One region of the Micromonospora arida genome, then DNA from elsewhere that is predicted to be linked to it. Evidence: predicted binding sites of a transcription regulator. Region 1 holds the regulator's gene; each other region holds the start of a gene.

Region 1 (6,675 bases):
CGGGTGATGGGATTCTGCAGCCGTAAGGAGTACCTGGAGTTCCTGCGGCAGGCCCCGGAGCTGGAACGGATGCTGGTGCGCTCGGGCATCCGGCTGGTCAAGTTCTGGTTCTCCGTCTCCCAGAACGAGCAGCGCACCCGGTTCGCGATCCGTCAGGTCGACCCGGTCCGGCAGTGGAAGCTGTCCCCGATGGACATCGCCTCACTCGACCGGTGGGACGAATACACCGAGGCCAAGGAGGCGATGTTCTTCTGGACCGACACGGCCGACGCGCCGTGGACGGTGGTGAAGAGCAACGACAAGAAGCGGGCCCGGCTCGAGGCGATACGACACGTGCTGCACCGCTTCGACTACACCGGCAAGGACCCCGAGGTGGTCGGCACACCGGACCCGCAGATCATCGGAAACGCTGGGCTGGACCTGGGGCCGGAGGAGGAGGTCGTACCGGTGTTCCCGAGGCCCTGAACGATCACCAGCGGCCGAGGCGGGTGGCGAGCACGCTGAGGGCCGCCACCCCGGCAGTGGAGGTGCGCAGGACGGCCGGCCCGAGGCGTACGGGTCGCCCGCCGGCCTCGGCGAAGGCGGTCAACTCGGCCGGGGCGATGCCACCTTCCGGGCCGATCACCAGCACGATCTCGCCGGTGGAGGGCAGCTCGGCGGTGGTGAGCCGGTCGTCGGCCTCCTCGTGCAGCACGAACCCGACGGCGGCACCGGCGATCCGGCGGGCAACGGTGGCGGTGGACTCGTCCGGCGCACCGGCCACCACCGGCAGCCACGGCCGGCGGGCCTGCTTGGCCGCCTCCCGGGCGGTGGCCACCCACTTCTCCCGGGCGCGTACGCCCCGGTCGCCGCGCCACTGGGTCACCGAACGCGAGGCCGCCCAGGGCACGATCTCGTCCACCCCGACCTCGGTCATCGCCTGCACGGCCAGCTCACCCCGGTCGCCCTTGGCGATGCCCTGCACGGTCACCAGCCGGGGTACGGGCGCGTCCGCGTACCCCCGGGAGGTGATGGTGACCTCCAGGCTGCCCCGGCCGACGGCGGTGACCACGGCGGCGGCCGTGCCGCCCCGACCGTCGGCGAGCAGCAGCTCCTCGCCGACGCGCAACCGCTGCACGGTGGCGGCGTGGTGCCCCTCCGGGCCGTCCAGGGTCAGCGCGTCGCCGGTGGGCAGCGCATCGACCAGGAAAAGCGGTGCGGACACCTCAGGCGTGCCCGTTGAACGCGTCGCGCATCCGGGAGAAGAAGCCGCCCTGCTTGGACAGCTCGGCGACCTCCTCACCACGGGTCTTGGCGAAGTCGCGCAGCATCTTCTCCTGGTCCGGGTCGAGCTTGGTGGGCGTCCGCACGTCCAGGTGGACGTAGAGGTCGCCTCGGCCGGTGCCGCGCAGGTGCGGCACGCCCCGGGCGCGCAGTCGCAGCGTGCTGGCCGGCTGGGTGCCGGCCTTGACGTCGACGGTCTCCTCGCTGTCCAGCGTCTTGATGGTCAGCCGGGTGCCCAGCGCCGCCGCCGTCATCGGCACGGTGACCCGGCAGTGCAGGTCGTCGCCCTTGCGGGAGTACACGTCGTGCGGGCGTTCGTGGATCTCCACGTAGAGGTCACCGGCGGTGCCACCGCCGGGGCCCACCTCGCCCTGCTGGGCCAGCCGGATCCGCATGCCGTCCTCGACGCCGGCCGGGATCTTGACGGTCAGCGAACGGCGGGTCCGCACCCGGCCGTCGCCGGCGCAGGTGGGGCAGGGGTGCGGGATGGTGGTGCCGTAGCCCTGGCACACGGTGCACGGCCGGGCGGAGACCACCTGGCCGAGGAAGGTGCGCTGCACCGACTGCACCTCGCCCCGACCGCCGCACGCCTCGCAGGTCGCCAGGTGCGTGCCGGCGGCCGTGCCGGCCCCGGAGCAGGTGGTGCAGAGCACCGCGGTGTCGACGGTGATCGGGGCCTCCACACCGAAGGCCGTCTCGTGCAGGTCGAGTTCGAGCCGCAGGATCGCGTCGGCGCCCGGCCGGGTACGCGGCCGTGGGCCACGGGCGCCACCTCCGGCACCGCCGAAGAACGCGTCCATGATGTCCTGGAAACCGACGAACGGGCCGGCGCCTCCGGGGCCACCCGGGCCGCCGGCACCGCCGCCACCCGGGGCGAGCGGGTCGCCACCCAGGTCGACGATCTGCCGCTTCCGGTCGTCCGAGAGGACCTCGTACGCGGCGTTGATGTCCTTGAACTTCTCCTGAGCCTCCGGGTCCGGATTGACGTCCGGGTGGAACTGGCGTGCCAGCTTGCGGTAGGCGCGCTTGATCTCGTCATCGGAGGCTTCCCGGCTCACACCGAGAATGCCGTAGTAGTCCCTGGCCACTGCGTTCCGTGTCCTCATGTTCGTCTCGCGTTGCGCCGGTCGGCGGCCGCAGCCGGCCGCATCGGCCCTGACCAATCAGTTCTGGGCCAGCAACTCGCCCACGTAGCGTGCCACGGCGCGCACCGTGGCGATGTTGCCGGGGTAGTCCATCCGGGTGGGCCCCAGCACCCCCAGGCCGCCCACGATGGTGGTGCCCGGGCCGTACCCGGTGCTGACCACCGAGGCGGCGCGCAGGTTGTCGAACTCGTTCTCGTCGCCGATCAGCACCCGGGTCGTGCTCGGCTCGGTCTCACCGATGAGCTTGAGCAGCACGACCTCCTCCTCCAGGGCTTCGAGGATCGGCCGCAGGGAGCCCTGGAAGTCGAGCAGGCCGCCCCGGGTGAGGTTCGCGGTGCCGGCGAGCGCGATCCGCTCCTCGTGCCGTTCGACAAGCGTCTCCAGCAGGACGGTGGCGAGCGTGGTCATGGTCGGACGCAGGCCGGTCGGCGCTTCCTCGACCAGCGCCTGCACCAGCGGCGGCGTCTCGGACAGCCGGGCGTTGGCGAGCTTCTCGTTGATCAGTCGGCGCAGGTCGGTGACGTCGTCGGCGGGCACCGGCCCGGGCAGCTCCACGAGTCGCTGCTCCACCCGCCCGGTGTCGGCGATCATGACGAGCATCAGTCGGGTGGTGGAGATCGGCACCAGCTCCAGGTGACGCACCGAGGAGCGGGCCAGGCTCGGGTACTGCACGACGGCGACCTGCCGGGTCAGCTGGGCGAGCAACCGCACCGTGCGGTGCACCACGTCGTCGAGGTCGACCGCGCCGACCAGGAAGCGCTCGATGGCCCGGCGCTCGGCCGGGCTGAGCGGCTTGACCCGGGACAACCGGTCGACGAAGAGGCGGTAGCCGCGGTCGGTGGGCACCCGGCCGGCACTGGTGTGCGGCTGCCGGATGTAGCCCTCCTCCTCCAGCACGGCCATGTCGTTGCGGACCGTGGCCGGGGAGACCCCGAGCTGGTGTCGCTCGACCAGCGCCTTGCTGCCGACCGGCTCCTGGGTGGAGACGTAGTCTTCGACGATGGCGCGGAGCACGGCGAGTTTACGGTCGTCGAGACCCATCCTCCGCACCTCCTGTCGCACGTCGGCCGCCGGCGCTCTGGGCCGGCCGGGCCGTCCTGGCACTCGACTGTAACGAGTGCCAGTCTACGTCGGCGGGCCCGCCGACGCGATGATCAACGGCCACCCGTCGGTGCGGTCCACGCCACCTGCGTTGGGCCGATCGGCCCACACTGCCAGGCGGTGTCGCTCTGGTGCGGCGTTGCCACGGGCCCCTACCGTGACATCCATGACTGAACCTCCTCGCCCTCCCGGGTCGGGCGACCCCGGCAACTACCCGCCGGAGCCCACCTCCCCAGGCCCGTCCCCGTCGGCCGAGCCGCCCACCGCACCACTGTCCGGGGCGCCCGGGCCGGCCGGCTATCCCCCGCCCGGTGGCTATCCGCCGCCCACCGGTGACCAACCGCCGTCAGGCGGCTACCCTCCGGCAGGCGGTTACCCCCCACCCGGGGGCTATCCCCCGCCCGGCGGCTACCCGGCCGGCGGTGCCTACGGCGGCCCCGGCGGCGGCTACGCCAACAACGAGGACAAGACCTGGGCCCTGGTCGCGCACTTCGGCGGGGCCCTCGGCGCGCTGGTCAGCTTCGGTCCGCTGGGCTTCGTCGCCCCGCTGATCGCCTACCTGGCCCGCGGCCAGCAGTCGCCGACCGTCCGGGCGCACGCCCTGGCCGCCCTGAACTTCCAGATCCTCTGGTCGATCATCGCGTTCGTGCTGCTCTTCGTGAGCTGGTGCCTGCTCTTCCTGCCCAGCATCGCCGTCGTGGTGATCCAGATCCTGTTCGGGATCATCGCCGGCATCAAGGCCAACGAGGGCACCCCGTACCGCTACCCGATGACGGCCAACTTCATCAAGTGAACCGGGCCGGCCGCTCCCCCGGCCGGTCCGGAACACCGCTGCCCCGGTTCCGGGGCGGCGGTGTCCTCAGGGCAGCAGGTCGCGGACGACCGCGTCGGCGAGCAGCCGCCCGCGCACTGTGAGCACCGCCCGGCCGGCGGCGTACTCGTCGGCGGCCAGCAGGCCGCCGGCCAGCGCCCGCTCGGCGCCGGCCCGGCCGGTGGCGTCGAGCACCCCCAGCGGGAGGCCGCTGGCCAGCCGCAGCCGGAGCATCACGTCCTCCATGTGCGCCTCGTCGACAGTGAGCACCTCCCGGGCCAGGCCGGGAGACTCCCCGGCGGCCAACCGCTTGGCGTACGCCGAGGGGTGCTTCACGTTCCACCAGCGCACCCCACCGACGTGGCTGTGCGCCCCCGGCCCCAGCCCCCACCAGTCCGCGCCGGTCCAGTAGAGCAGGTTGTGCCGGCAGCGAGCCTCCTCGGTGCGGGCCCAGTTGGAGACCTCGTACCAGGAGAGCCCGGCCGCGTCGAGCGCGGCCTCCGCGGCCAGGTAGCGGTCCGCGGCCACGTCGTCACTGGGGTACGCCAGCTCGCCACGCCGCATCCGGGCGGCGAGCCTGGTGCCGTCCTCGACGATCAGGGCGTACGCGCTGACGTGGTCCACCCCGGCGGCGACGACCTGCTCCAGTGAGGCGGCGAAGTCCTCGGCCCGCTCCCCCGGGGTGCCGTAGATCAGGTCCAGGTTGACGTGCTCGAACCCGGCGTCGCGCGCCTCCAGGGCGGCGGCGGTGGCCCGGCCGGCGCTGTGTTTGCGGTCCAGGATCGCTAGCACCCCCGGGGAGGCGGACTGCATGCCCAGCGAGATCCGGGTGTAGCCGGCGGCCCGCAGCAGCTTCAACGATTCCGGGGTGACCGACTCGGGGTTGGCCTCGGTGGTCACCTCGGCGTCGGCGGCCAGCCCCCAGGTGCGGTCGATGCCGTCGAGGATGCGGGCCAGGTCGTCGGCGGGGAGCAGGGTCGGGGTGCCGCCGCCGACGAAGACGGTGTCGACCCGGGGCGGCGGGGTGTCGCCGAGCACCCGGGCGGCGAGCGTCAGCTCGGCCAGCACGGTGTCGGCGTACCCCTCGCGGCTGGCACCGCCGCCCAGTTCGGCGGCGGTGTAGGTGTTGAAGTCGCAGTATCCGCAGCGGCTGGCGCAGAACGGCACGTGCACGTACACGCCGAAGCCGCGCGCGCCGACCGCCGCGGTGGCGGTGGCGGGCAACGATCCGTCGACGGGGACGGTCTCACCATCTGGAAGGACGCCGGGCATGGCCACTAGTGTGCCCGGCATGACCTCTCCCGACGTCCTCGTGCGGGTCGCCACGGCCCGCGGGGTGACCACCCTCACCCTGGACAGCCCGCACAACCGCAACGCGCTCTCCACGGCGCTGATGACCCAACTGCTGACGGGGCTGGCCGACGCCGTCGCCGACGAGGCGGTTCGGATGATCGTGCTCGACCACACCGGCCCGGTCTTCTGCTCCGGCGCGGACCTGAAGGAGACCGCGGCGGCGTACGCCAGCGGGACGGTGCCAGCCGGAATGCTGGGTGACGTGCTCGCGGCGCTCTGGGAGTGCCCGAAGCCGGTGCTGGCCCGGGTCGGCGGGCCGGCGCGGGCCGGTGGGCTGGGCCTGATCGCGGCCGCCGACCTGGCGGTCTGCGCCGACGAGGCGACCTTCGCGTTCACCGAGGTACGCATCGGAGTGATCCCGGCGGTGATCTCGGCGACCGTGCTGCCCCGGCTGCACCCCCGCGCCGCCGCCGAGCTGTACCTGACCGGGGACACCTTCGACGGTCGCCGGGCCGCCGAGATCGGCCTGGTGACGGCCTCGGTCCCGGCGGACGGGTTGGACGACGCGGTACGGGGCTACTGCGACTCGCTGGTGCGCGGCGCGCCCGGGGCGCTGGCCGGCGCGAAGGAGTTGCTGCGCCGACCGGGTACCGCCGAGTTGCGCGCCGAACTGGCTCGCCTCTCCGCCGTCTCGACCGGCTACTTCCTCTCCGACGAGGGGCGCGAGGGGGTCATGGCCTTCCGGGAGAAGCGATCGGCTCCATGGGTGCCCGCTCTGGACGGCGGTTCCGCTGATCATGCCGGGTAGGACCGAGGGCGCCGCCTTTGGTCGGTGGCGCCCTCGGTTCGGTCGGGTCACCAGGCGGTCGCGCCGCCGTCGACCGGGTAGTTCGCCCCGGTGATGTACGACGCCCGGTCGGACGCGAGGAAGACCACCAGCTCGACGACCTCCTCGGGGCGCGCGAAGCGCTTGAGGAGCGTCTTGGCGGTGATGGCGTCCCGGGCCTCCTGGTTGTCACCGAGGTCGCGTTCGCTGGCCGGGGTGAGGGTGGGCCCGGGGCT
Region 2 (6,675 bases), on a different contig from region 1:
GTGTCACCCCCCAAACTTCCCCCCTTGTACGTGCAGCGCCGGACGAGGTGCTCACACCCTGCCGCCGTCCCCCTTTTTGGCGGTCGGGTGTTCTACCCCCGAAGGAGCTACCCCTCATGAACACGATCTTCCGTAAGAGCATGCTGTCTGTTGCTGGTCTCGCGTTCGCCGGTGGTGTGTTCGCCGGCCCGATCGCCGCCCACGCCGCCACCCCGGCTGTGGATGCCAAGCCGGTCGCGGTGGCCGTGCAGTCGGCCGCGCCGAAGCCGCAGGGCGAGCAGTCCCACATCACCCTCAACGACGAGCAGAGCGCCAACGTCAAGGCGATCATCGCCGCCACGAAGAAGGCCGGTCTGCCGGAGCGGGCCGCGGTCATCTCGATCGCGACGAGCCTGCAGGAGTCGAAGCTGGAGAACCTCGGCCACCTCGGCGACAAGAACGACCACGACTCGCTGGGCCTGTTCCAGCAGCGCCCGAGCTCGGGTTGGGGTACGCCGGAGCAGATCACCGACCCCGCCTACTCCACCACCGCGTTCCTCAAGGGCCTCAAGCAGGTCGACGGGTGGCAGGACATGCCCCTGACCGACGCCGCCCAGACCGTGCAGGTGTCGGCCTACCCGGACGCCTACGCCCAGTGGGAGCAGCAGGCCACCGACATGGTCGGCCAGTACTGGAACAGCTGACCCGCACCAGCACCCACAACACCACCGAAGACCAGCACCACCGCACCACCGCATGGCAGCAAGACCACCGCGCGACACCGACCGCTGGCCGGCACCCCCTACCCGGGGTGCCGGCCAGCGGCGTTTCTGTGCTCTGAGTCCGCAGATCTTGGACACTTTCCGTCCGGCGCTAACGGAAAGTGTCCAAGATCTGCATGCACGGTCTGGGGTACCACCGGTCAACCGGCCGGCCCGCCCACCCGAAGGAGAGTCGCGGGAAGCCGCAAGGCAGGTCGCGGACACCGGTCACGGACACAGCCCGGGCGGCGACGCCATGGCGTGGATCAGCGGACGGTGACGGTGACCGTGTGCCAGCCGGTGGCGCCGTCCGGGACGACATCCTGGGTACGTTCGGTTTGGGTTTCACCTGTCGCGTCCGTCGCGCGGACCTGGAGCCGGTGCTCGCCCGGGGTGGCGTCCCAGCGCCAGGACCATTGCACCCACGTGTCCACCGACACGGTCGGGGCCAACGCGGCTTCCTGCCACGGGCCGTCGTCGACGCGTACCTCGACGCGACGGATGCCCCGGTGCTGCGCCCAGGCCACCCCGGCGACGGTCACCGGCCCGGCGGTCAGCCGGTTACGCCCCCGGGGCGTGTCGATCCGGGACTGGGTCTTGATGGGGCCCTGGGGGGACCAGCCGCGTGGCACCCAGTACGCGTCGAAGTCGGCGAATCGGGTCAGCTCCAGTTCGGTCACCCATTTGCAGGCCGATACGTAGCCGTAGAGACCCGGCACCACCACTCGGACCGGGAAGCCGTGCTCGACCGGCAGCGGCTCGCCGTTCATCCCGACGGCCAGCAGCGCGTCCCGTCCGTCGCGCAGCGCGGCGGTGGGGGTGCCGCAGGTCCAGCCGTCGACCGACCGGCCGACCACCTGGTCGGCGTCGTCGTCCGGCTCGACCTCGTCCAGTAGTTCCCGCAGGGGTACGCCGAGCCACAGGGCATTGCCGATCAGGTCCCCGCCCACCTCGTTGGAGACGCAGGCCAGCGTGACGTACCGCTCGACCAGCGGTCGGGCCAGCAGATCCGCGTAGCTGTAGGTGCGTTCCCTACCGACCCGTCCGTGGATCCGCAGCCGCCAGGTGTCCGGGTCGACCTGGGGCACCACCAGCGCGGTGTCGATCCGGTAGAACCCGAAGTTCGGGGTGACGTACGGCGCGAGCTGCGTCAGTGAGAGGTCCGCGCCCGCCGGCACGGCCGGTGCGGGGGCTACCGGCGCGGGCAGGCGGATCGCGTCGCGGGCTGCGGACACGCCGCGCCGGCCCGCCAGCCAGCGCCCACCGAGACCGGCCACCACGGCCGTGCCGAGCAGCACACCGCTGCCGGTGAGGAAACGCCGCCGCGACTCCGGGTCCACTTCGGCAGGCCCGACCGGTTCGACCGCCGCCGTCGGCCCGGCGGGAGTCACCGGCACCGGCCCTGCCGGGGACACCGGCACCGACTCGCCCGGCGACACCGGGCCACCCGGTAACGCCGGACCAGCGGACGGCGTGGGTGGTGACCAGGTCCAGGGGTCCAGCTCGAACGGTCCGCCGATGAACAGCCAGAGCACCAGGGCGCCGAGACCGGCGCCGACCAGGGACGGCAGCGCGTCGGCGAGGTCAGCGCCGGAGCGGGTCAACGCGGCGGCCACGCCGATGGCGCCGAACGCGGCGATGCCGGCCAGGCCGAGTGCCAGTCGGCGGACCGCCAGTACGCCGAAGAGGGCGGCGAAGCCTCCCAGCAACACGGCCGTGCCGACCAGCAGCGCGATCTTGTCGGCGGTGCCGAAGAGGTCGATGGCGAGTTGCTTCAGCGATTCGGGGACGGCGTCGACGATGACACCGCCGACCGCGACCAGGGGCGCCGACCGGGGACCGGTCAACACCGCGACCGGTTCGGCGATCCCGATCGCGACGGCGGCGGCGGTGATTCCGGCCAACGCGGCGTACCGCCGTGACGTGGTGCTCATCGGCCCAGTGTGCGCGATCATCTCGCCCGGTCGCCAACAACGTCAGCGTTCGGTAATGACCTACCAGCACGCAAGAACGAGCCGGGGCGCACCGCCTTACGGCGGTACGCCCCGGAACGGGTGTCGCTACCGGATCAGAAGCCCGGGCCGTGCTGGTGGCCGTGACCGTGGCCGTGCCCGCCGCCGGCGGCCGGCTCGGCCTGCTCCGGCTTCTCCACCACGAGGCTCTCCGTGGTGAGCAGCAGACCGGCGATCGAGGCGGCGTTGGTGACCGCGTTGCGGGTCACCTTCACCGGGTCGATGATGCCGGCCTTGACCAGGTCGACGTACTCGCCCTTGGCGGCGTCGAGGCCGTTGCCCCACTTGAGGTCGGCGACCTTCTGCGTCACGACGTAACCGTCGTGACCGGCGTTCTGGGCGATCCAGCGCAGCGGCTCGACGAGCGCCTTGCGCACGACCGAGACGCCAACCTTTTCGTCACCGGTGAAGCCCAGGTCGTCGTCGAGCACCGAGAGGATCTGCACCAGGGCGGCGCCGCCGCCGGGCACGGTGCCCTCCTCGACCGCAGCCTTGGTCGCCGCGATGGCGTCCTCGATGCGGTGCTTGCGCTCCTTCATCTCGACCTCGGTCGCCGCGCCGGCCTTGATGACGGCGATGCCACCGGAGAGCTTCGCCAGCCGCTCGGCCAGCTTCTCCCGGTCCCAGTCGGAGTCGGAGGCCTCGATCTCCTTGCGGATCTGGGAGACCCGGTCGGTGACGTCGGCCTTCTGGCCACCGCCGTCGACGATCGTGGTGTTCTCCTTGTCGACCACGACGCGCCGGGCGGTGCCGAGCACCTCCAGGCCGACCTGGTCGAGCTTGTAGCCCAGCTCCGGGGCGACCAGCTCGGCGCCCGTGGAGATCGCGATGTCCTGGAGCATTGCCTTGCGCCGGTCACCGAAGCCCGGGGCCTTGACCGCGCAGACCTTGAGGGTCTTGCGCAGCGAGTTGACCACCAGGGTGGAGAGCGCCTGGCCGTCCACGTCCTCGGCGATGATCAGCAGGGGCTTGCTGTTCTGCAGGACCTTCTCCAGCAGCGGCAGCAGCTCCTCGATCGCCGAGATCTTCTGGGTGGTGACCAGGATGTACGCGTCCTCAAGGACGGACTCCTGACCCTCCAGGTCGGTGACGAAGTTCGGCGAGATGAAGCCCTTGTCGAACTGGAGACCTTCGGTCACGTCCAGTTCGGTGGTGAGCATCGAGCCTTCCTCGACGGTGATGACACCGTCGCGGCCGACGCGCTCCATCGCCTCGGCGATCAGATCGCCGATCGTGGAGTCCTGCGCGGAGATCGTCGCCACGTTCGCGATCGACTCCTTGCTGGTGACCTCGGCGGCCTTGCCGAGCAGCGCCTCGGAGACCTTCATGGCCGCCGCGTCGATGCCCCGCTTGAGACCGGCCGGGTTGGTCCCGGCGGTCACGTTGCGCAGACCCTCGCGAACCATCGCCTGGGCCAGCACGGTCGCGGTGGTGGTGCCGTCGCCGGCGACGTCGTTGGTCTTGGTCGCCACCTCCTTGACCAGCTGCGCGCCAAGGTTCTCGTACGGGTTGGTGAGCTCGATCTCCTTGGCGATGGTCACACCATCGTTGGTGATCGTCGGCGCACCGAATTTCTTGTCCAGGACGACGTTGCGCCCGCGCGGGCCGAGGGTGACCTTGACCGCGTCCGCGAGGGCGTTGACACCGTGCTCCAGCAGGTGCCGGGCGTCGTCCGAGAAGCTCAGGATCTTCGCCATTAATGTCCCTTCGAAGCGCCATTGCCCCGGCCCGGCGAGCCGGACCGGGGCAGTGGCACTGATCGGTTGCTTACTTCTCGATGACCGCGAGGACGTCGCGGGCGGAGAGCACCAGGTACTCCTCGCCGGCGTACTTGACCTCGGTGCCGCCGTACTTCGAGTAAAGGACGGTGTCGCCGACCTGCACGTCAACCGGAACCCGGTTGCCGTTGTCGTCGACGCGCCCCGGGCCCACAGCGAGGACAGTGCCCTCCTGCGGCTTCTCCTTGGCGGTGTCGGGGATCACGATGCCCGACGCCGTGGTGGTCTCAGCCTCGTTCGCCTGGACCACGATGCGGTCCTCGAGCGGCTTGATCGCAACCTTGGTCGCGGTAGTCACGGGCATACCCTCCTGGGGTACTGGTTTCGTTGCTGGCCAGCGGGGCTGACCATCGTCAATCTGCCTCATGCCACCGGGCGGTGCCGTCGTCGCGGGTGCCGGTCCGCCTGGCGTGCGCACCCGGGTCGCGAGACCCGGAAGCTGGCACCCTCAGGGTGAGAGTGCTAATCGCAGGTTATTCCGTGGCTAGCACTCCGTCAAGGAGAGTGCCAGCGAGTCGCGCCCCGCCAGCCAGGATTTCCGGGTGGGCCGGGACAATGGCGGGGTGGATCTCGATCAGCTGGCGGCGCTGCGTACCCCTGAGGGGTCGGCCGCGCTCACGGCGGCGGCCGACCTGGCCGGCGGTGATCCACTGGTAGCGGCGTCGGCGCTGCGCGCGACCGGCGTGCCGCCGACGTTGGCCGCGGCGGCACTGACCCAGGCCGAGCTGCGCCACCGGGCGGTGGGCAAGTTCGGCTCGGCCGCCGCTGGGATGTTCCTCACCCGTCCCGGCCTGGAGCAGGCCACCCGCCGGGTGGTCGCCGACCGTCGGGCCGCCCGGTTGTACGCGGCCGGCGTGCGCACCCTGGCCGACCTCGGGTGCGGGCTCGGGGCCGACGCGCTGGCCGCCGCCCGCGCCGGCATCCGGGTGTACGGCGTGGAGGCCGACCCGGTGACCGCGGCGATGGCCGCCGCCAACGCCGAGGCGGCGGGCCTGGCCGAGCTGTTCACTGTCGAGTGCGGCGACGCGACCGGGTTCGACGTGTCAGGGGTCGACGGGGTCTTCTGCGATCCGGCCCGCCGCGCCACCGGCACCGGGCGGCGGATCTTCGACCCGCGCGCCTACTCGCCACCGTGGGACTTCGTGACCGGGCTGGCCGAGCGGGTGCCGCGCACAGTGGTGAAGGTGGCGCCGGGCCTGGACCACGCGCTCATTCCGGCGGGTGCGGAGGCGGAGTGGGTCGGCGTGGACGGCGACCTGGTCGAGGCCGCGCTCTGGTGCGGCGAGCTGGCGGAGGTGCCCCGCCGCGCAACCCTCTACCGTCAGCGGGGCGCTGAGGCCCACCGCCACGAGCTCACCGGCTCGGGTGCCGCCGAGGCGCCGGTCGGGCCGCCGCGTCGCTACCTGTACGACCCGGACCCGGCGGTGGTGCGCGCGCACCTCGTGGCCGAACTGGCCACCGAACTGGACGCCACCCTGGGCGATCCGAGCATCGCCTACCTCTACGCCGACCAGCCGATCCGCACCCCGTACGCGCGCTGTCTGGAGATCACCGACGTGCTGCCGTTCTCGCTCAAGCGCCTGCGGGCGCTGCTGCGCGACCGCCGGGTGGGCCGGGTGGAGATCCTCAAGCGGGGTTCGGCGCTCACCCCGGAGCAGCTCCGGCGGGACCTGCGGCTGGCCGGGGACGCGGCGGCGAGTCTGGTGCTCACCCGCGTCGACGGCGCACCGACGGTGCTGATCGGCCAGCCGGTCGACTGGCGCCATCTCGACTAGCCTCGTCGCTGTGGCGGGACAGGGCACGCCGGCAACGGCACTCTTGGTCAAGCGCGGAATCGCGCATCGCACCCATCCGTACCGGGTGGCGCCGGACGCCCCGAACTACGGCGCGTTGGTGGCGGTGGCGCTCGACGTGGCACCGGAGCGCGTGTTCAAGTCTCTGGTGACCGAGGTCGACGGCGCGCTCACCGTGGCGGTCGTTCCGGTCACCGGCGAGCTGGATCTCAAGGCGCTCGCGGCGGCGGTCGGCGGCAAGCGGGCCGCGTTGGCCGACCGGGCCGTCGCCGAGCGGGCCACCGGTTACGTACGCGGTGGGATCAGCCCGCTCGGGCAGCGTCGACGGTTGCCCACAGTGCTGGACGAATCC
Region 3 (6,675 bases), on a different contig from region 1:
GGTCTCCCTCGGTCTGGACCCGTCGGCGAAGTGGGCCGCCCAGGCCGAATCGACGTCGACCCCCGCGCTGCCGGACAATTTCGCCGCCGAGTTGCTGAGCCTCCTGGTCCTGCTGGTCGGCGGCAGCCTGGTGGTCGGGTTGGTGCAGGCCGTCGGGTGGGCCGCCGGCACCTGGGTGATCACCCAACAGGCGGCCGGTCAGCCGGCCAGCCTGGAGTCTGCGCTGCGCTACGGCCTGCGTCGGGCACTCGGGCTGTGGGGCTGGACCCTGTTGGTCAGTCTGCTCGTCGGCGTCGGTGTCTGTTTCTGCGTGCTGCCGGGCATCTACCTGGCCTTCGCGCTGAGCATGGCCGGCCCGGTCTATCTCTTCGAACGGCACAACCCGATCGGTCGGTCGTTCCGGATGTTCCACGACCGGCTCGGCCTGCTGCTCGGACGGGTGGCCCTGGTGGCCGTGGCGGTGCTCGTCGGCACCCTGATCCCCGGTGGCCTGGAGGGGATCGGCACCTCCGCGCTCGGAACGGATCCGTTCTCCTCGGCGGGTACCGCCGCCGGGACGGTGGTGGTGATCGGGATCACCGCCGTGCTGGCCCTGCCGGCCCACCTCGCTCAGATGATCGGTCTGCTGGTGACGTACGCCGAACAGCGCGCCCATGAGGCGCCGGTGAACACCGCTGGACTGGCTGCTGAACTCGGCTGAGCGGCGGCATCGTGCTTGCACTCGGCAGGGGAGAGTGCTAAACAAGTCATTGGCACTCGCATACCGTGAGTGCCAATGGTCGGGACGGTGGGGCCAGGTTGCACCGGCGTGGAGACGCCGGGGCGGCACATGGCCGGTCGTCGCGGGCTATCCGGCCCGGCCGAAGGACGTCGTCGTCGCCAGGTGGCGACGTCCCAAGGTGCGTACACCAGGCGGCCCATCCGGGGCACACATCTCGGGTGGCCCGTGAGTGTCCAGGAGGACAACGCCGTATGGCCAAGATGATCGCGTTCGACGAAGAGGCGCGCCGCGGCCTCGAGCGGGGCATGAACCAGCTCGCCGACGCCGTAAAGGTGACCCTCGGCCCCAAGGGCCGCAACGTCGTGCTCGAGAAGAAGTGGGGTGCCCCCACCATCACCAACGATGGTGTGAGCATCGCCAAGGAGATCGAGCTCGAGGACCCGTACGAGAAGATCGGCGCTGAGCTGGTCAAGGAGGTCGCCAAGAAGACCGACGACGTTGCCGGTGACGGCACGACGACGGCGACCGTCCTGGCCCAGGCCCTGGTTCGCGAGGGCCTGCGCAACGTGGCCGCTGGCGCCAACCCGATGGCCCTGAAGCGGGGCATCGAGGCCGCGGTCGCGAGCGTCTCGGAGGAGCTGTCCAAGCTCGCCAAGGACGTCGAGACCAAGGAGCAGATCGCCTCCACCGCCTCCATCTCCGCTGGCGACAGCACCGTCGGCGAGATCATCGCCGAGGCGATGGACAAGGTCGGCAAGGAAGGCGTCATCACCGTCGAGGAGAGCAACACCTTCGGGCTGGAGCTGGAGCTCACCGAGGGTATGCGCTTCGACAAGGGCTACATCTCGGCCTACTTCATGACCGACCCGGAGCGTATGGAGGCCGTCTTCGACGACCCGTACATCCTGATCGCCAACAGCAAGATCTCGTCGGTGAAGGACCTGCTCCCGATCCTGGAGAAGGTCATGCAGTCGGGCAAGCCGCTGCTGATCATCGCCGAGGACCTGGAGGGCGAGGCGCTCGCCACCCTGGTGGTCAACAAGGTCCGTGGCACCTTCAAGTCGGTCGCCGTCAAGGCGCCGGGCTTCGGTGACCGCCGCAAGGCCATGCTGACCGACATCGCCATCCTCGCCGGTGGTCAGGTCATCAGCGAGGAGGTCGGCCTCAAGCTCGACGCCGCCAGCCTCGACATGCTGGGCCGCGCCCGCAAGGTCGTGGTGACCAAGGACGAGACCACCATCGTCGACGGTGCCGGTGACGCCGAGCAGATCCAGGGCCGGGTCAACCAGATCCGGGCCGAGATCGACAAGAGCGACTCCGACTACGACCGGGAGAAGCTGCAGGAGCGGCTGGCCAAGCTGGCCGGCGGCGTTGCGGTGATCAAGGTCGGCGCGGCCACCGAGGTCGAGCTCAAGGAGCGCAAGCACCGCATCGAGGACGCCGTTCGCAACGCGAAGGCCGCCGTCGAGGAGGGCATCGTCCCGGGTGGTGGCGTCGCGCTGGTCCAGGCCGGCAAGACCGCCTTCGACAAGCTCGACCTGGTCGGCGACGAGGCGACCGGTGCGAACATCGTCAAGGTCGCGCTGGACGCCCCGCTGCGGCAGATCGCCGTCAACGCCGGCCTTGAGGGCGGCGTCGTGGTGGAGAAGGTCCGCAACATCGAGGCTGGCCACGGCCTCAACGCCGCCAACGGCGAGTACGTCGACCTGCTGGCCGCGGGCATCATCGACCCGGCCAAGGTGACGCGCTCGGCGCTGCAGAACGCCGCTTCCATCGCGGCGCTCTTCCTCACCACCGAGGCTGTCGTCGCGGACAAGCCGGAGAAGACCCCGGCTGCCCCGGCTGGCCCGGGTGGCGGGGACATGGACTTCTGAGTCCAGTTCCGACACCGAACGGGGCGGGCCGCTGACGCGGTCCGCCCCGTTCGTCGTCAGGTCGGTAGTGGGCGCTGGTTGCGCCGCTTGTGCGCCCGGTTGTACGGCGGAAGCAGTTGGATCGGCGCGTCCACCATCTCCTGCGGCTCCTCGACCAGCGACGGCTCACCGTCGGTGGTCATCTCGGCCAGTTGCTCGGCGTCGCCGTAGTCGAGCCGGTCGAACGGCAGTTGGCCGGGGAGTTCACCCATCGGTTTCCAGGTGATCGGCGTGCCGTCCTCGGTCTGGTTGTCATCCGTGGTCATGGCTGCCTCCTCTACCGAAACGGTAGGGGGCGTCGATGGCCGGTGCGGGCGAATGGATCTATGTCCTGTTTGCCCCGGTTATGCCCTGGGCAGGGTTCGCCGGTACAGGAAGAAGACCCGCTCGATCCACGCACCCGCGCTGCCCGAATAGAACGGCACAGGCCCTACCCAGCCGATCTGTGCCCGATCCAGCCCCGCCGCCCGCTGGTCGCGCAGGCAGCGCCGCAACAGCACCCCACCGATGCCCGACCCTTCCGCGGCCGGCGCGGTGCCCATCGGCCCGAACCAGCTCGGCCGGGACGACCCGTACGCGGCGAAGCCGAGCACCTCGCCGTCCCGCTCCGCCAGGTGGCAACCGGCGTCGACGCGCCCCACGGACCCGGCCAGCTCGCCGTCCCACGTTCCGCCGAAGGTGGACCGAGCGAACGCGGTCAGCGCCGGCAGGTCCGCCGGCTCCGCCCGGCGTACGGTGACGCCCTGGTCGGCCAGCCGCCGCTCCGTCGCCTCGGTGGACCGCAGTGCCGGCGACCGGTCGTACGACAGGTCCGCGGTCATGTTCCAGGCGGTCCGGTCCTGCTGGTAGCCGAGCGCGAGGGCGGCGCAGACCGCAGGCGTGTAGCGGACGTCGATTCCCGGCCACGCGTAGTACGGCGGGTTTCCGGCCAGCAACACCTCGGTCGCCCCGCGCTCGGCGAGCACCCGCTCGGCCCGCTGGAGCAGCGCCCGGCCGACGCCCCGACGCCGCTGTTCCGCAAGGACCGCCACCAGATCCACGTGCCCGATCCCCGGCTCGGTCGACGACACCGAACAGATCAGCACCCCCACCAGGTCCGCGCCCCGGTACGCGCCCAGCCCGACCACCGGCCGGTCGGCGGCGGCCCGGGTCCAGAGCACGTCCACGATGGCAGCCGCCTCGGCGGCGTCCTCGGGCAGGTCGAGAGCCTGCTGGCAGAGCTGTACGACGCTGGGGACCAGGTCGGCGGTCAGCTCGGTGACGGTGATCTCGGCGTCCATGGTCGCCGACCCTAGATCACCGAGTGTCGGGCCGCACCCGCGGCTCAGCACTTCAGGAAGGAAACCTGCCTATTGCTGAGCGGCGCGAACGGCGGCGTAGGCGTCGACCTGACCGGCACCGGTGACGTTCGACGGAGCACCGCAGGCGTCGGAGGGGCTGTCGGAGCGATAGGTGGGCGTCGCCGCCGTGGCGGTGTCCCGCAGGATCTGCCGGGTCCGGGTCACGTCCCCGACCAGTACCGGGTTCGCCGACCACATCAGAGCGACCACCCCGGCCACCTGGGGGGTCGCCATCGACGTGCCGTCCAGCGCGGCGTACGTGCCGCCCGGCATGGCCGACACCACCTCCACCCCCGGTGCCAGCACGTCCGGTTTACCCGAGCCGCCCGGCACCGGCCCGCGCGAGGAGAATTCGGCGACGCGCCGCTGGGAGTCCACCGCACCCACGGTCAGCACGTCCGGGTACGGGGCGGGCGGATCGTCGATCGACGCGCACCACGGGCCGGTGTTGCCGGCCGCGGCGACCACGAAGATCCCGGCGGCGTCGAGGGCGGCGGTGGCCGGCCGCAGAACCCGCTGGTCGCAACCCTCGATGGGCGGGCAGCCCCACGAGTTGGTCAGCACCTGCGGGGCGCGCTCCGGACGGCCGTCGGTGAACGGGTCGCCCCCGGCCGGGAAGGGCGCCAACATGAACTGGAGACAGTCCAGGTAGTGCGCGGGGCTTCCGAGGTTGCGATCCAGGTTGACGCAGCCCACCCACTGCGCGTCCGGTGCCACGCCGATGCCGTCCCGCCCGACCGCGCTGCCCACCGTGTGGGTGCCGTGCCCGCCCTGGTCGGTCGGGCTTTGGGTGTCGTCCCACGGGTCGTACCAAGAGTCGTCGCCACCCCTGAACCCGGCCCGTAGCGCCGGATGGGTGCCGTCCACCCCCGAGTCGGAGCTGCCGACCACGATGCCCGTGCCGGTGACCCGGAGTTGGGACCACACCCGGTCGGCGCCGATCTGGCGAATGTTCCACTCCGGGCCGGTGGGCTTGGGTGCGCTGCCCCGATTCTGCCCGGCCGGGGCCGGCAGCGGTCGCAGGCGCTGGCTGACCAGCACCCGCGCCACCTCCGGCCGGCGGGCGAGCCAGGCCCGCACCGCCGGGCCACCGTCCACCTCGATCGCGTTGACCAGGTAGTACGACACCGGGTCGAGGCGCAGCCGGTTCAACCCCCGGAGCAGGTCGCCCTGGCTCTGCTCGGCGGTCGTCACCAGCCGCCGGTAGACCTCCGCCGCGCGGGCGTCCCGCCCGGCCCGACCCGGCGCGGCGGCCGGAAGATCGCTCAGGTCGGCCTGCGTACGCAGCACCACGAACAGCCGCTCGCCGTACAGGCCCGGCTGACCGGGGCCGAGGTCGACCACCCCGAACGCCACCAGCAGCACCACGGCCGCCACCGCGGCGACCCGCCGGTTCGGGGTGCGTGCCGTCGGCCGGGCGAGCAGCACCGCGTACCCGATGGCGACCAGGACCGCGACGGCCAGCCCGACGCCGGCGGCGGTCGCCACCCAGAACGGGATGTCCCGGGTGCCGACCAGCAGCAGAGAGATCTCCTCCGGGTCGGTGAAGGCCAGCGGGCCGAGCGCGGCCAGGCCCACGAGCCAGCCGGTCGCCGTTCGGCCGGCGCGGATGGCCTCGGCCGGATCAGCGGCGGGCCGCCAGGCCGCCGCCCAGAGCGCGGCCAGCGCGAAACCCACCGGCGGCAGGGTCAGCAGGGCGGGCAACTGCGCGCCGGACTGCCCGGTCCCGGCCGCGAGCAGCAGCAGCGCCACCCCGGCGACCAGGCCGCCGACCAGCACCAGCCGAGCCGGCCGGGGCGGTCGCCCAACCGCGAACGGGGACCAGAAGGGGGCGTCCAGCAGAGTCGCGGCCAGCACCCCGAGCGCGGCGGCCGCCAGCAGCGCGAGCACGGTCTCCAGGAGGCCGCCGAGCGCGCCCAGCCAGGCCCACGGCAGCAGCAGCGCCAACCCGGCGGCGACCGCGAGCAGCGGCACCGGGCCGGTTCTGCGCCCGCGCCGGCCGACCGGCTCCGAGTTCCCGGTGGCTGCGGGCCGCGTGGCGTCGCCGTCTCTGGTGGCCTCGGGCCGCGTGGCGTCGCCGTTCCCGGTGGCCTCGGGCCGTGTCGCGTCGCCGTCTCCGGTGGGTGCCGGGCCGCCGACCGAGCCAACCAGCCCGGGGTACGCCCACCGGCGCGCCGACCAGCGCACGGCGAGCGCGCTGAGCAATGCGGCGCCGGCCAGCGCGGCGAGGTACGCCTCGTGGTGCACCGGCGGCACGACCCGCAGCAGTGTGAGCACGCCGAGCGCGAGTGCCCCGATCAACCAGGCCCGCCCGGTGGCCCGGACCGCGCCCGACCGGGGCAGGACGGCCAGCAGCAGGGCGGGCGTGCCGGCCAGCACCACGGTGGCCAGGCCGAGCACCGGCCAGAGCCAGCCGAGCCGGTCCCGTCCGAAGCTCAGCAGCACCTGGTCGGTGAGCCAACCACCGGTCTGGGTGCCCACGGTGACTGCAACCGTCCAGCAGCCGACCAGCACGGCCGCGACCACCGGCCACGGGGAACTGCGGTCGCTGAAGCCGGGTTGCGCAGGTTGACCTTGCATCCGAGAACCTTACGACTACGACGAAGGGTTTCGACCCGACCGTCGGGTTCCGGGGCTTCGAAGACCGTGCAGATCTTGGACAGTTTCCGTCAGGCGATGACGGAAACTGTCCAAGATCTCC

Evidence for each region. Region 1 encodes HrcA, which represses chaperone genes, less so after heat shock. Its sites were predicted from a motif close to GGTTNGCACNCTCNNNNNGAGNGTGCNAACC; they were not measured.
Region 2: the regulator HrcA is predicted to act here: its motif matches at 4,968-4,998, upstream of groES (co-chaperone GroES).
Region 3: the regulator HrcA is predicted to act here: its motif matches at 748-778, upstream of groL (chaperonin GroEL).

The regions. Positions count from the first base shown of each region.
Region 1 is NZ_JBIALC010000003.1:573,803-580,477, forward strand. It holds gene ppk2 (polyphosphate kinase 2) at 1-465, shown strand, start outside; gene ACFYP0_RS13900 (16S rRNA (uracil(1498)-N(3))-methyltransferase) at 470-1,204, opposite strand; gene dnaJ (molecular chaperone DnaJ) at 1,206-2,351, opposite strand; gene hrcA (heat-inducible transcriptional repressor HrcA) at 2,427-3,449, opposite strand; gene ACFYP0_RS13915 (DUF4870 domain-containing protein) at 3,676-4,302, shown strand; gene hemW (radical SAM family heme chaperone HemW) at 4,369-5,592, opposite strand; gene ACFYP0_RS13925 (enoyl-CoA hydratase-related protein) at 5,612-6,421, shown strand; gene ACFYP0_RS13930 (SDR family NAD(P)-dependent oxidoreductase) at 6,469-6,675, opposite strand, start outside.
Region 2 is NZ_JBIALC010000008.1:179,118-185,792, forward strand. It holds gene ACFYP0_RS23460 (hypothetical protein) at 117-683, shown strand; gene ACFYP0_RS23465 (molybdopterin-dependent oxidoreductase) at 1,007-2,674, opposite strand; gene groL (chaperonin GroEL) at 2,809-4,449, opposite strand; gene groES (co-chaperone GroES) at 4,520-4,834, opposite strand; gene ACFYP0_RS23480 (THUMP-like domain-containing protein) at 5,094-6,305, shown strand; gene ybaK (Cys-tRNA(Pro) deacylase) at 6,316-6,675, shown strand, end outside.
Region 3 is NZ_JBIALC010000006.1:244,996-251,670, reverse strand. It holds gene ACFYP0_RS20005 (hypothetical protein) at 1-700, shown strand, start outside; gene groL (chaperonin GroEL) at 973-2,595, shown strand; gene ACFYP0_RS19995 (hypothetical protein) at 2,652-2,900, opposite strand; gene ACFYP0_RS19990 (GNAT family N-acetyltransferase) at 2,979-3,914, opposite strand; gene ACFYP0_RS19985 (S8 family serine peptidase) at 3,984-6,554, opposite strand.